Methylibium petroleiphilum PM1: one gene and its partners. The protein of the gene in region 1 interacts with the protein of each later gene in a pairwise test. Links are inferred from orthologs where the notes say so. Each region holds a gene or a part of one and is shown on either strand. Other genes may lie near its edges.

Region 1 (2,793 bases):
ATGATCTCGCCGGTGTCGGCATCGACCATGTTCTTCGCCAGCACGCGGCCGACGAGGAAGTCTTCCGGCACGCTGATGAAGCTGGTGCCCGACGCTTCCAGCGCACGCGTGTGGCGCGCCGTGATGCGCTTGTCCTTCTCGACGATCACGGCACCCGCCTTGTCGGTCAGGTCGAAGCGGGCGATCTCGCCGCGCAGCCGGTCGGCCACGAACTCCATCTGCGCGCCCGAGTCCATCAGGCGGAAGTTGTCGAACACGAAGAAGTTCGCGAGGATCTGCTCCGGGTTCAGACCGATGGCCTTCAGCAGGATCGTCACCGGCATCTTGCGACGGCGGTCGACGCGGAAGTACAGGATGTCCTTCGGGTCGAACTCGAAGTCCAGCCACGAGCCGCGGTAAGGAATGATGCGGGCGCTGAACAGCAGCTTGCCCGAGCTGTGGGTCTTGCCCTTGTCGTGCTCGAAGAACACGCCCGGCGAGCGATGCAGCTGCGAAACGATCACGCGCTCGGTGCCGTTGACGATGAAGGAGCCGTAGTCGGTCATCAGGGGCACTTCACCCATGTAGACCTCCTGCTCCTTGATCTCCTTGACCACCTTCGACTGCGAGGTCGAGGTTTCGCGGTCATAGATGATCATCTGCAGCTTGGCGCGCACCGCGGCGGCGTAGGTCAGGCCGCGCTGCTGGCATTCCCGCGTGTCGAACGCGGGCTTGGCCATGTTGAACTCGATGTACTTCATCTCCACGAACCCGTTGTGCGAGACGATCGGGAAGGCGGAGAGGAAGGCGGCCTGCAAGCCCTCCGGTTTGCGCTTTTGGGGCGGCACGTCCTTCTGCAGGAAGGCGACGTAGGAATCCTTCTGCATCGTCAGCAGATAGGGCACGCCCAAGACGTTCTCGCGCTTTCCGAAACTCTTCCGGATGCGCTTGCGCTCGGTGTAGCTGTAGGGGGTTGCTTGCGCCATTGATCACTCCGTGTCGAACGAGCACCGCCCGGCCTAGGCGACACTCTTTCGGCGACTGGCGACGCAGACCTTGCGTCTGCTGCTTGGTGGCTGGCCACTACCAGCCGCTGGCGGACAACCAGGGCATTGCACCCCAGCCCGACCAAACCGGTTCCCTGCAGTCGTTTCAGAGAACACTTGGAAACCCCCAAGGGAGACTTCCAGGTGCTCACGGCCCTCGGAGAAACCCTCGATTATGACCTCGAGGATCTTTCTGACACCCCCCAAGGGCTAATGAGAGGGATCGCTCCAGGAAGCGCAAAAGGCTGGGGCCGATCCGGCACCCAGCCCCGTGCGCCGCGTCTGATTACTTCAGCTCGGCCTTCGCGCCGGCTTCCACCAGCTTCTTCACAGCCGCTTCGGCGTCGGCCTTGGCCACCGCTTCCTTCACGTTCTTCGGAGCGCCATCGACCAGGTCCTTGGCTTCCTTCAGGCCCAGGCCCGTCAGTTCGCGCACGGCCTTGATGACCGACACCTTGTTCGCGCCGGCCTCGAGCAGAACGACGTTGAACTCGGTCTTCTCTTCCACCGCAGCAGCAGCGCCACCACCACCGCCGGCAGCCGGGGCGGCCATCGCGGCGGCGGACACGCCGAACTTCTCTTCGATGGCCTTGACCAGCTCGTTGAGCTCCATCACCGACATGCTGTCGAGGGCGGTCAGGAATGCGTCTTTATCGAATGCCATTTTGGTTCCTAGATATGCGTTGAAATTGAATGAAGATCAGGCGGCGGCAGCCTCGGCGGGCGCGGCTTCCGCCGACCCCCCTCGCTGCTCGGCCAGCGCGGCCAGTACGCGCGCGATGCGCGAGACCGGCGACTGCATCAGTCCCAGCAGCTGCGACAGCAGCACTTCCTTGCTCGGGATCGATGCCAGCGCCTTCACGCCCTCGGCGTCCAGGGCCTTGCCGGCATAGGCGCCGGCCTTGATCACCAGCTTGTCGTTGCCCTTTGCGAAGTCCGCGATGACTTTGGCTGCTGCCACAGCGTCTTCGGAGAAGCCGTAGATCAGCGGGCCAGCCATGCTCCCGGCGGCCACTTCGAACGAGGTGCCAGCGACGGCACGGCGAGCGAGCGTGTTCTTCAGCACGTGAAGATAGACGCCCTTCTCGCGCGCCTGCTTGCGCAGCGCGTTCAAGTGTTCCACCGTGAGTCCGCGGTACTCGGCCAGCGCCAGCGTCTGTGCCTTGGCCACCTGGGCCGACACCTGCGCCACGACGGCTTCTTTCTCGTTGCGATTCAGACTCAAGGTCCACTCCTTTGCTTATGCGCCCCGGACCTTGCGGTCCGCGGCACCCACTTCAGCGACCTTCTGTCCAGGAACCCCGCCGATCACGAATCGCTTCGTCCTCGACGGCCATGCCCGTTCAGCGGGATCGCCATCTGCGCTGGCTTCGTCGCCGACCCTTCGGCCGACACCTCATTTAGGCGGCTCGCGCCGCACCAACGGTCTTTGACGGCCCGCGCCGGATTGCCCCGAGAGGCTCACCGGCACGACCCACCAATTCAGCCGGATCTCGCGCCAGACACTCGCGAGACCCTTGTCCGATGTATCAGCCCTGCGCGGCGGCGTTGATCGACGCCACGTCCACGCGCACGCCGACACCCATGGTCGACGACACCGCGACCTTGCGCAGGTAGATGCCCTTGCTGGTCGCCGGCTTGGCCTTGTTGAGCGCCTCGATCAGCGCCTGCAGGTTGCCCTTGAGCTTGTCGCCGTCGAACGAGCGGCGGCCCAGCGTCGTGTGGATGATCCCGGCCTTGTCGACGCGGAACTGCACCTGGCCGGCCT
Region 2 (3,463 bases), 680 kb from region 1 along the record:
GATCCAGATCCCAGTGGTTGTTGACGTTCGCGCCCGGCCCCGCCGGCGTGTCCCAGCGCTGGTTGATGCCCGTCCCGCGGTCTGCGCGGAGCTCGGCGCCGGCCGTGATCGCTGCCTTTGCGCCGACCCCGAGGTGGTACTGCGCCCGGCCACCGTAGACGGCGCGATCGTCGTTCTGCACGTTGTAGCCGTTCGGATTGCCTCCTGCCGGATTGGCGCGTCGCTTCTCGTAGTGCTCGGCAAAGACCGAGGCATGCCAGCCCTCCTCGCCACGCGCCGGACGGCGGGTCAGCACAAGGCCATAGCGTTCGGCATCGCCGAACAGTGGCGGCGCGTTCGGATCACGGTCGCGCGGCCCGACCGCGCCGTTCACCAGCGACGCAAAGCTGAGGTAGCCGGGTGCGTCCCAGTCGGACTTGTAGTAGCTGCCGCGAAGCGCCCACAGGGCATCGCCGGTGTCGAGCGAAGCCTTGGCGAACAGGTTGCCGCGCGCCACCCGCGAGTTGTCGCGATAGCCGTCGGTGCGGTAGAGATCGGCGACCACGAAGGATCGGACCGCGCCATGTTCGCCGGAGAACACCGCCGTGCCGCGGCCGCTGCCGTAGCTGCCGGCACTCAGCCCGAGACTCGATTCGCCCCGGTCGCGCGTGACGATGTTGATCGCCCCGGCGCGGTTCTGGTCGCCGTACAGCGCAGAGAACGGCCCCTTGATGACCTCGATGCGCTCGATCATGTCGGGCGTGAGCCACGACAGATCGCTCATCCCGGGCCCGCCCTGGTTGGCGGACGGGAAGTTCTGCGGCACGCCGTCCACGTAGATGGCCACGTCGCCGCCGTGTGCGCCGGTGCCGGTAAAGCCCCGCATCTTGATCGGGCTGCCGATGTCGCCCTGGCCGAAACTGTAGGCGTTGACGCCCGGCACGCGGCGCAGCAGATCGGTGTAGTCGCGGCCGACGTTCGTCCGTGCGATGTCTTCGCGCCCGATGACCGTCACCGCAGCGGGCAGCCCCCGCGCGTCGAGCGTGACGCTGCCCTTGGTTTTCTCGGCCGAGCCGACGACACGAACAGCGGCCAGTTCCGCAGCGGCAGGTTCGTCGGGGTTCTGCTGCGCCAGGACAGGGCCCACCGCCAGCGCGGTCAACAACAGGGTGCTCGGCGAAAGGCGCCGATCGAAAGCGTGGTGCACAGGGTCTCCTCGTTGCAGAACGACTCATGGGCAACCGGCGCACCCATGAGTATGATGATTTTTATTATGTTCATACATCTTCCGTGCCACCCATCCCGGATGGCATCCGACGCCCGGTGAAGGACGTCGAACCACGAGCAAACCCCCGATCACCGCGCTTCCAGCAGAGACGTCGAAACGCTCAGTGAGCGCTGTGGTCTCGGTGGCAGACACGCCCACGGACGCAACCCACCCGTCGCGCCCCAAGAAAAAAGGCCCTGCGGTGCAGGGCCTTGGTGGGTCGGGGCAGACGCCGCGGCTCAGGATGCCGGCTTCGGATGCACGTGCGCCGCGTGGTGCGCGCCGCGTCCGTGCTTGTGGCTGTGGTGCAGTTCCACGCTGATGAGGTTGAGCTTGCCGTGGTGCACGCCGCGCTCGGCGCACACCGCGTCGGCGAAGCGCCTCACCGCCAGCGTCGGGCCGCGGAGGATCACGGTCTCGAGGCAATGGTCGTGATCGAGGTGCGCGTGCATCGTCGACACCGCAAGATCGTGGTGATCGTGCTGTAGCTCGGTGATGCGCTCGGTGAGTTCGCGCTGGTGGTGGTTGAAGATGTACGACAGGCAGGCCACGCAGTGCACCGACTCGTCCTTGTTCTGTCGCGTGCGCTCCATCTCCGCACGCAGCAGGTCGCGCACCGCCTCCGAACGGTTGGCATAGCCGCGGTCGGCGATCCAGTGGTCGAATTCGTGCGCGAGCTTGTCGTCGAGGGAGATGGTGAAGCGTTCCATGCGAGCCGGTCGGTGAAGGTGGAGAGGAGAATCGGTCAATGCACCGTGCACACCATGCACGGATCGAACGAGCGCACGATGTGCTGCACCGCCACCGGCGTCAGTTCGCCCTCTTGCACCGGCGCGCCCTCGAGCGCCTGCTCCAGCGCGCCGGGCGTGCCGGCGGCGTCTCGCGGCGAGAAGTTCCAGGTGGTGGGCGCGACGATCTGGTAGTTGGCGATCTGGCCGCGGATGGCGACGATCCAGTGGCCCAGGCTGCCACGCGCGGCCTCGCTCAGGCCCACGCCGACGCCCTCGGTGAAATGCGGGCTCGGCACGCAGTAGGACTCGCCGCTCTGCAACTGCTGCAACCAGCGCTCCATCATCGGCACCACGCGCGCCAGTTCGATCAGGCGCGCCAGCACGCGGGTGTAGACGGTGCCGCCGTGGCGCGCCACCGCGTCGCGCACCAGCGGCTGCGCCGATGCCAGCTGGCGGGCGATGGCACCTGTCTCGACCACCTCGCCGGCGAGCCGTGGCGCCTTGTTCCACGTGTAGGCGTCGGGCTTGTCGGCGTCGGGCAGCGTCAGGCCGTCGAGCGGATGGCGCGGGGCGGCGCTGTCGGCCAGCCAGGCATGCGTCGCGTCCTCTCGTATCGCCGCCTCGTCGAGACGCGACAGCACCGCGCGCTGCGCATGCCACACGCCGCCGCCGAGCTCGAAGCCGCCGTCCGGCTGCGGGTAGGCGCCGTAGCTGAGGTAGCGCCCGGGGCCAGGGCCGAGACGCTCCAAGGCAGCGTCCTTGACCATGCTCAGGAACAACCGGAAGTCGCCGCGCCACGGGTCCTGCGCATGCCAGGCCCACAGCTCGGCTTCGCTGGCGATCGAGCTCACCTTCTCCAGCGGTGCGGCGAACAGCTGGCGCTCGAGGAAGGCCCGGAACTCGCGCACGCGCGACAGCAGGCGCACACGCTCGGCTGCCTCGATCGGCCGCGTGGAGCCGCCCGGCTCGATGCTCTGCGTGTGAGGCCACTTGCCGGCCAGGGTGCCGAGCAGCGTGAACCAGCGCTGGCGCGCCGCGATGGCCGCGCGCGTCTGTTCGCCGGTCTGCGGGGCGAAGCGGCGTTCGGCTTCGGCATGCCAGGCCCGCGACGCATAGACCGGACGAGTGAAGTCCGGCATGAAGAAGAGGTAGAAGTGCGTCAGGTGATCGGCCAGGTTCTCGGTGGCGAGGATCACATTGGTGGCGTGCTGGCCGTTGGGCGGCATCTCCAGGCCGCCCAGGTCGGCCAGGGCGCGCGCCGACGCCACCGACTGCGAGACCGAGCAGATGCCGCAGATGCGCGGCACGTAGACCAGTGCATCGTGCGGGTTCTTGCCGCGCAGGATCTGCTCGAAGCCGCGGTACATCGGCGCGTTGACGCGCGCCGACGTCACCCGGCCGTCGGCGATGTCGAGCGTGACTTCGAGATCGCCTTCGACGCGGTTGAACGGGCCGACGAGCAGGCGGGTCATTTCAGGCGCGTCTT
Region 3 (3,352 bases), 600 kb from region 1 along the record:
GAACTCGAAACCCAGGTCGGGCTGCGGATCGCTGGCGCGCGGCGTGCCGCTGAAGGCCAGGCCGGTGGCCTCGGTGTCGCGGTTGTCGAGCAGCGAGCCCATCGCGTCGACGATGGTCGAGGGGCCGAGCATGTCGTTCTGGAACGGCGCGCTCTCGAAGCTCGGCGCGAAGTCCGGCGAACCCGGGTCGATCAGTTGCCCCTGGAGCTTCTGCAGCGAGGGCGTGGTGACGCCGCTGTGCAGGTCGTGGCGGTCACCGCGGTCCAGGTAGGTGAGCTTGGCATTGCGCAGGTTGAAGGCGTCGAGCCGGCCGTCCTGCGAGGCCGCGCCGAGGTCGACCAGCAGCACGCCCTTGCCGCCGACCACCTCGACCTTGCCGTCGTGCAGGATCGCGGCGGTGTTTTCCTCCACACCGAGGCCGAGGCGGTAGCCCTTCTGCACCATCAGCGGGAGCAGGCGGCCGATGCGGCCGCGCTTGAGGAAGTGCTGGTCGATCAGCAGTTCGGGTCCGACGAAGCCCAGGCCGCGGCCGATCTCCTGCCCTTCGTCGAGACGGCCGCGCTTGAGCACACGCAGCACGTCGTAGGCGTCGCGGAACATGGTCTCGCTCATCACTGCGGCGCCGGCGCTGGTGCCGGCCACCACGCCGCCGGCGCGGTACACGCTCCAGATCGCCTGCAGCAGCGGCGTCGGCAGGCCGTCGGGTTGCAGCGAGTCGGTGATGCGCGATTGCGCCCCCCCGGCGAAATAGATGCCGGTGGCTGCCAGCACCTGCTCGATCAGTACCGGGTCGTGCACCGCCTCGGCCACTTCGTAGCCCTGCCATTCCGGCGCGACCGGCAGGGTCACGGCCTGGGCGCCGTGGCGCTGCAGGGCATCGACGACCATCTCGCCGGTCTTCTCGGGGGCAGACGACGCCGCCGGGATCACCACCCAGCGCGAGCCCGGTCCGCCCGACAGTTGCACCAGTCGCGACCAGACCGCGGTGTTGTCGTACCTCAGTTCGCCACCGATCGGCACGGCATAACCGGTGGGGGCCGTGCCGGCGGCGGACGCCGCCGCCAGTGCCGTCGTCGTGACTGCCCAGGCGAGCAGCATGACGATCCAGCGTCCCGTCGTCCGGGAGAACACGGGACCCTTCCGGTGCGAGGGGCCGGATGCAGCAGCGAGCAGTGGGGCCGGCATGGTGATGAAGCCTCCGGTGATGGCGCGTTGCAGAGATTCGATCTTGGCATCGATGTGGCGATCCGCCGAGTCGGGCAAGCACGAACTGCGGCAGGCATCACGCTTGAGCAAGTCTCGCGCCTGCCGGCGGCGGCAGCGGGCGCCCCGACCCGCGGCGAGGGCGCTCACGCCGGGGCCGGCTGCAGGTCGGCGTCGAGCGTGCCGCGCTCGTCGAACACGAAGCAGCCGCCTTCGTAGTGGCGTGCGCCGACGGTCTGGAAGTACTGCAGGATGCCGCCGTCGAGCTGCAGCACGTGCTCGACGCCTTGCTCGCGCATCAGCAACGCGGCCTTCTCGCAGCGGATGCCGCCGGTGCAGTAGCTCACCACGGTCTTGCCGGCGAGTTCGGCGCGATGGGCGGCGAGCGCAGCCGGGAATTCGCCGAAGCGCTCCAGGCGCCAGTCGATCGCGCCGGCGAAGCGACCGGCGTCGACCTCGAAGCCGTTGCGGGTGTCAAGCATCAGCAAGGGCCGGCCGGCGTCGCACCGACCGGCATCGAGCCAGCGCGCCAGCGTGGCGGCATCCACCGCGGGTGCGCGGGCGTCGACCGGACGGACGGTCGGATGGTCCATGCGGATGATCTCGCGCTTGAGCTTGACGCGCAGCCGCTGGAACGGCGGGCGCTCGCTCCAGCTCTCCTTGGCCTGCAGGTCGGCGAACCGCGCGTCGCCGCGCAGCCACGACAGGAAACCGCGGGCGTCGGCCTCCGCACCGGCCAGGAACAGGTTGATGCCTTCCTCGGCCAGCAGGACGCTGCCCTTGAGGGCCAGCGCCTGGGCCTGTGACAGCAGCCGCTCGCGCAAGGCCTCCAGATCGTCGAGCGCGACGAAGCGGTAGGCGGCGAGGTTCAGGACGGCGGGGCTGGGCATCGGGTGATTGTAGAAATCACCGGCGCGGACGGCGGTGCAGCGCACCTTTAGCGTGCGTCAGTGAGGGCGGGCTTTCCTCCGGACGTGATCGAGTGCCGCACCAGCTTGTGGCGCGCCCTGCAATCGCGGGGTGTTGCCGCGACCGGGATTCGCTACCTTATCGGTCACGGCAAGGAAGCGCCGGCAAGGATGACGATCATGGACAGCACAGTGGACAAACCGGGCCCCGTCGCCTTGGCGGTCTGGGCCACCGCCCAGCGCCTGGTGGGCAAGGTGCAAGGCGCTTTGCGCGCCGCACGGCGGCAGATCAGCCCCTGCTTCACCCGCACGGCCGGCGCCCTCTGTTTCGACCTGGCCGTGTTCATGGCGCTGGCGTTGATGGCCGCCACGCTGCTGACTCCGCTCGACCAGCCGCTTGGCGACGGGGCCGGATGGATGCTGAGTTGCCTGGGTGTCTTCGCCGCGTTCTGGTGCTCGATCGCGGCGGCGGATCTGGAGCGGCTTCGCAAGCTGCGCCGTCGCTTCCTGGCGCGTGCACCCCAGGCACTGCGCGCCGCACCGAGGGTCCAGGCGCTGCCGCCAGACGCGGTGCTCATGCCGACGACCATGGCTACGATGCTGCCACCGCTGCGAGTGCGCTCGGCCTACCGCCCGAGCCGGGTGATCCGGCCGCTGCCCTCGCGTTCGCTGCTCCGCACGGCCAGCCGCAGTCACTGAGACGCCGGCCCTCGCCGGATCAGAATCCCAGGCTGGCCAGCAGGTCGTCGACCTCGCCCTGGTTCTGCACCACGTCGGTCCGCCCCTCGGGGTTGACCACCGGGCCGTTGAGGATGGTGTTCTCGACCACCTTCTGCGCCTGTTCGGGCGGTGCCGCCTGCACCAGCAGCTTCACCAGGCTGTCTTCCAGATCGCTCGCCAGCGACACCACCTTGGCCACCACCTGCCCGGTGAGGTCGTGGAAGTCCTGCGCCATCATGATGTCGGTCAGATCGGCATCGATGCGTGCGGTGGCGGCTTCGACATCGCTGACGAAGTTCATCACCGAGCCCGAGGCCACGGCCTTCACCGGATCGGCGACGATGGCGGCGGCGATGCGGCGCGTCTCGGCGGCGATGCGGGTGTGTTCCATCTTGGCCTGATCGACCGAGTTCAGCACCTTGTTCGCCGCTGCCGCCGTCTTCTCGGCGATGTAGTTGAGGCGGCTGCGCGCGTCGGGCAGGCCTTCGGCCGCCTGCTGCAGTTTGGGCGTGACGCCGAGC

The links.
Region 2: the proteins of rplL (region 1) and nikR interact in binary tests that used the Escherichia coli proteins (3 or more experiments, as listed by UniProt). The link is inferred for Methylibium petroleiphilum PM1 from one-to-one orthologs.
Region 3: the proteins of rplL (region 1) and MPE_RS14515 interact in binary tests that used the Escherichia coli proteins (3 or more experiments, as listed by UniProt). The link is inferred for Methylibium petroleiphilum PM1 from one-to-one orthologs.

The regions. Positions count from the first base shown.
Region 1 is NC_008825.1:3,662,307-3,665,099, forward strand. It holds rplL (50S ribosomal protein L7/L12), read right to left. Parts: upstream 1,690-2,793; coding sequence 1,312-1,689; downstream 1-1,311. Other genes in the region: rpoB (DNA-directed RNA polymerase subunit beta), read right to left, coding at 1-965; rplJ (50S ribosomal protein L10), read right to left, coding at 1,726-2,250; rplA (50S ribosomal protein L1), read right to left, coding at 2,555-2,793. UniProt on the Escherichia coli protein: The binding site for several of the GTPase factors involved in protein synthesis (IF-2, EF-Tu, EF-G and RF3). Is thus essential for accurate translation.
Region 2 is NC_008825.1:2,986,794-2,990,256, forward strand. The notes cover bases 222-3,207. They hold nikR (nickel-responsive transcriptional regulator NikR), read right to left. Parts: upstream 1,957-3,207; coding sequence 1,486-1,956; downstream 222-1,485. Other genes in these bases: MPE_RS14145 (TonB-dependent receptor), read right to left, coding at 222-1,186; MPE_RS14155 (nickel-dependent hydrogenase large subunit), read right to left, coding at 1,992-3,207. In the rest of the region: more of MPE_RS14145, read right to left, coding at 1-221; more of MPE_RS14155, read right to left, coding at 3,208-3,449; MPE_RS14160 (NADH-quinone oxidoreductase subunit B family protein), read right to left, coding at 3,446-3,463. UniProt on the Escherichia coli protein: Transcriptional repressor of the nikABCDE operon. Is active in the presence of excessive concentrations of intracellular nickel.
Region 3 is NC_008825.1:3,063,022-3,066,373, reverse strand. The notes cover bases 222-3,096. They hold MPE_RS14515 (sulfurtransferase), read right to left. Parts: upstream 2,094-3,096; coding sequence 1,350-2,093; downstream 222-1,349. Other genes in these bases: MPE_RS14505 (protein phosphatase CheZ), read right to left, coding at 2,830-3,096; MPE_RS14510 (hypothetical protein), read left to right, coding at 2,283-2,810; MPE_RS14520 (cyanophycinase), read right to left, coding at 222-1,131. Also shown: more of MPE_RS14520, read right to left, coding at 1-221; more of MPE_RS14505, read right to left, coding at 3,097-3,352. UniProt on the Escherichia coli protein: Catalyzes oxygen-dependent 5-hydroxyuridine (ho5U) modification at position 34 in tRNAs, the first step in 5-carboxymethoxyuridine (cmo5U) biosynthesis.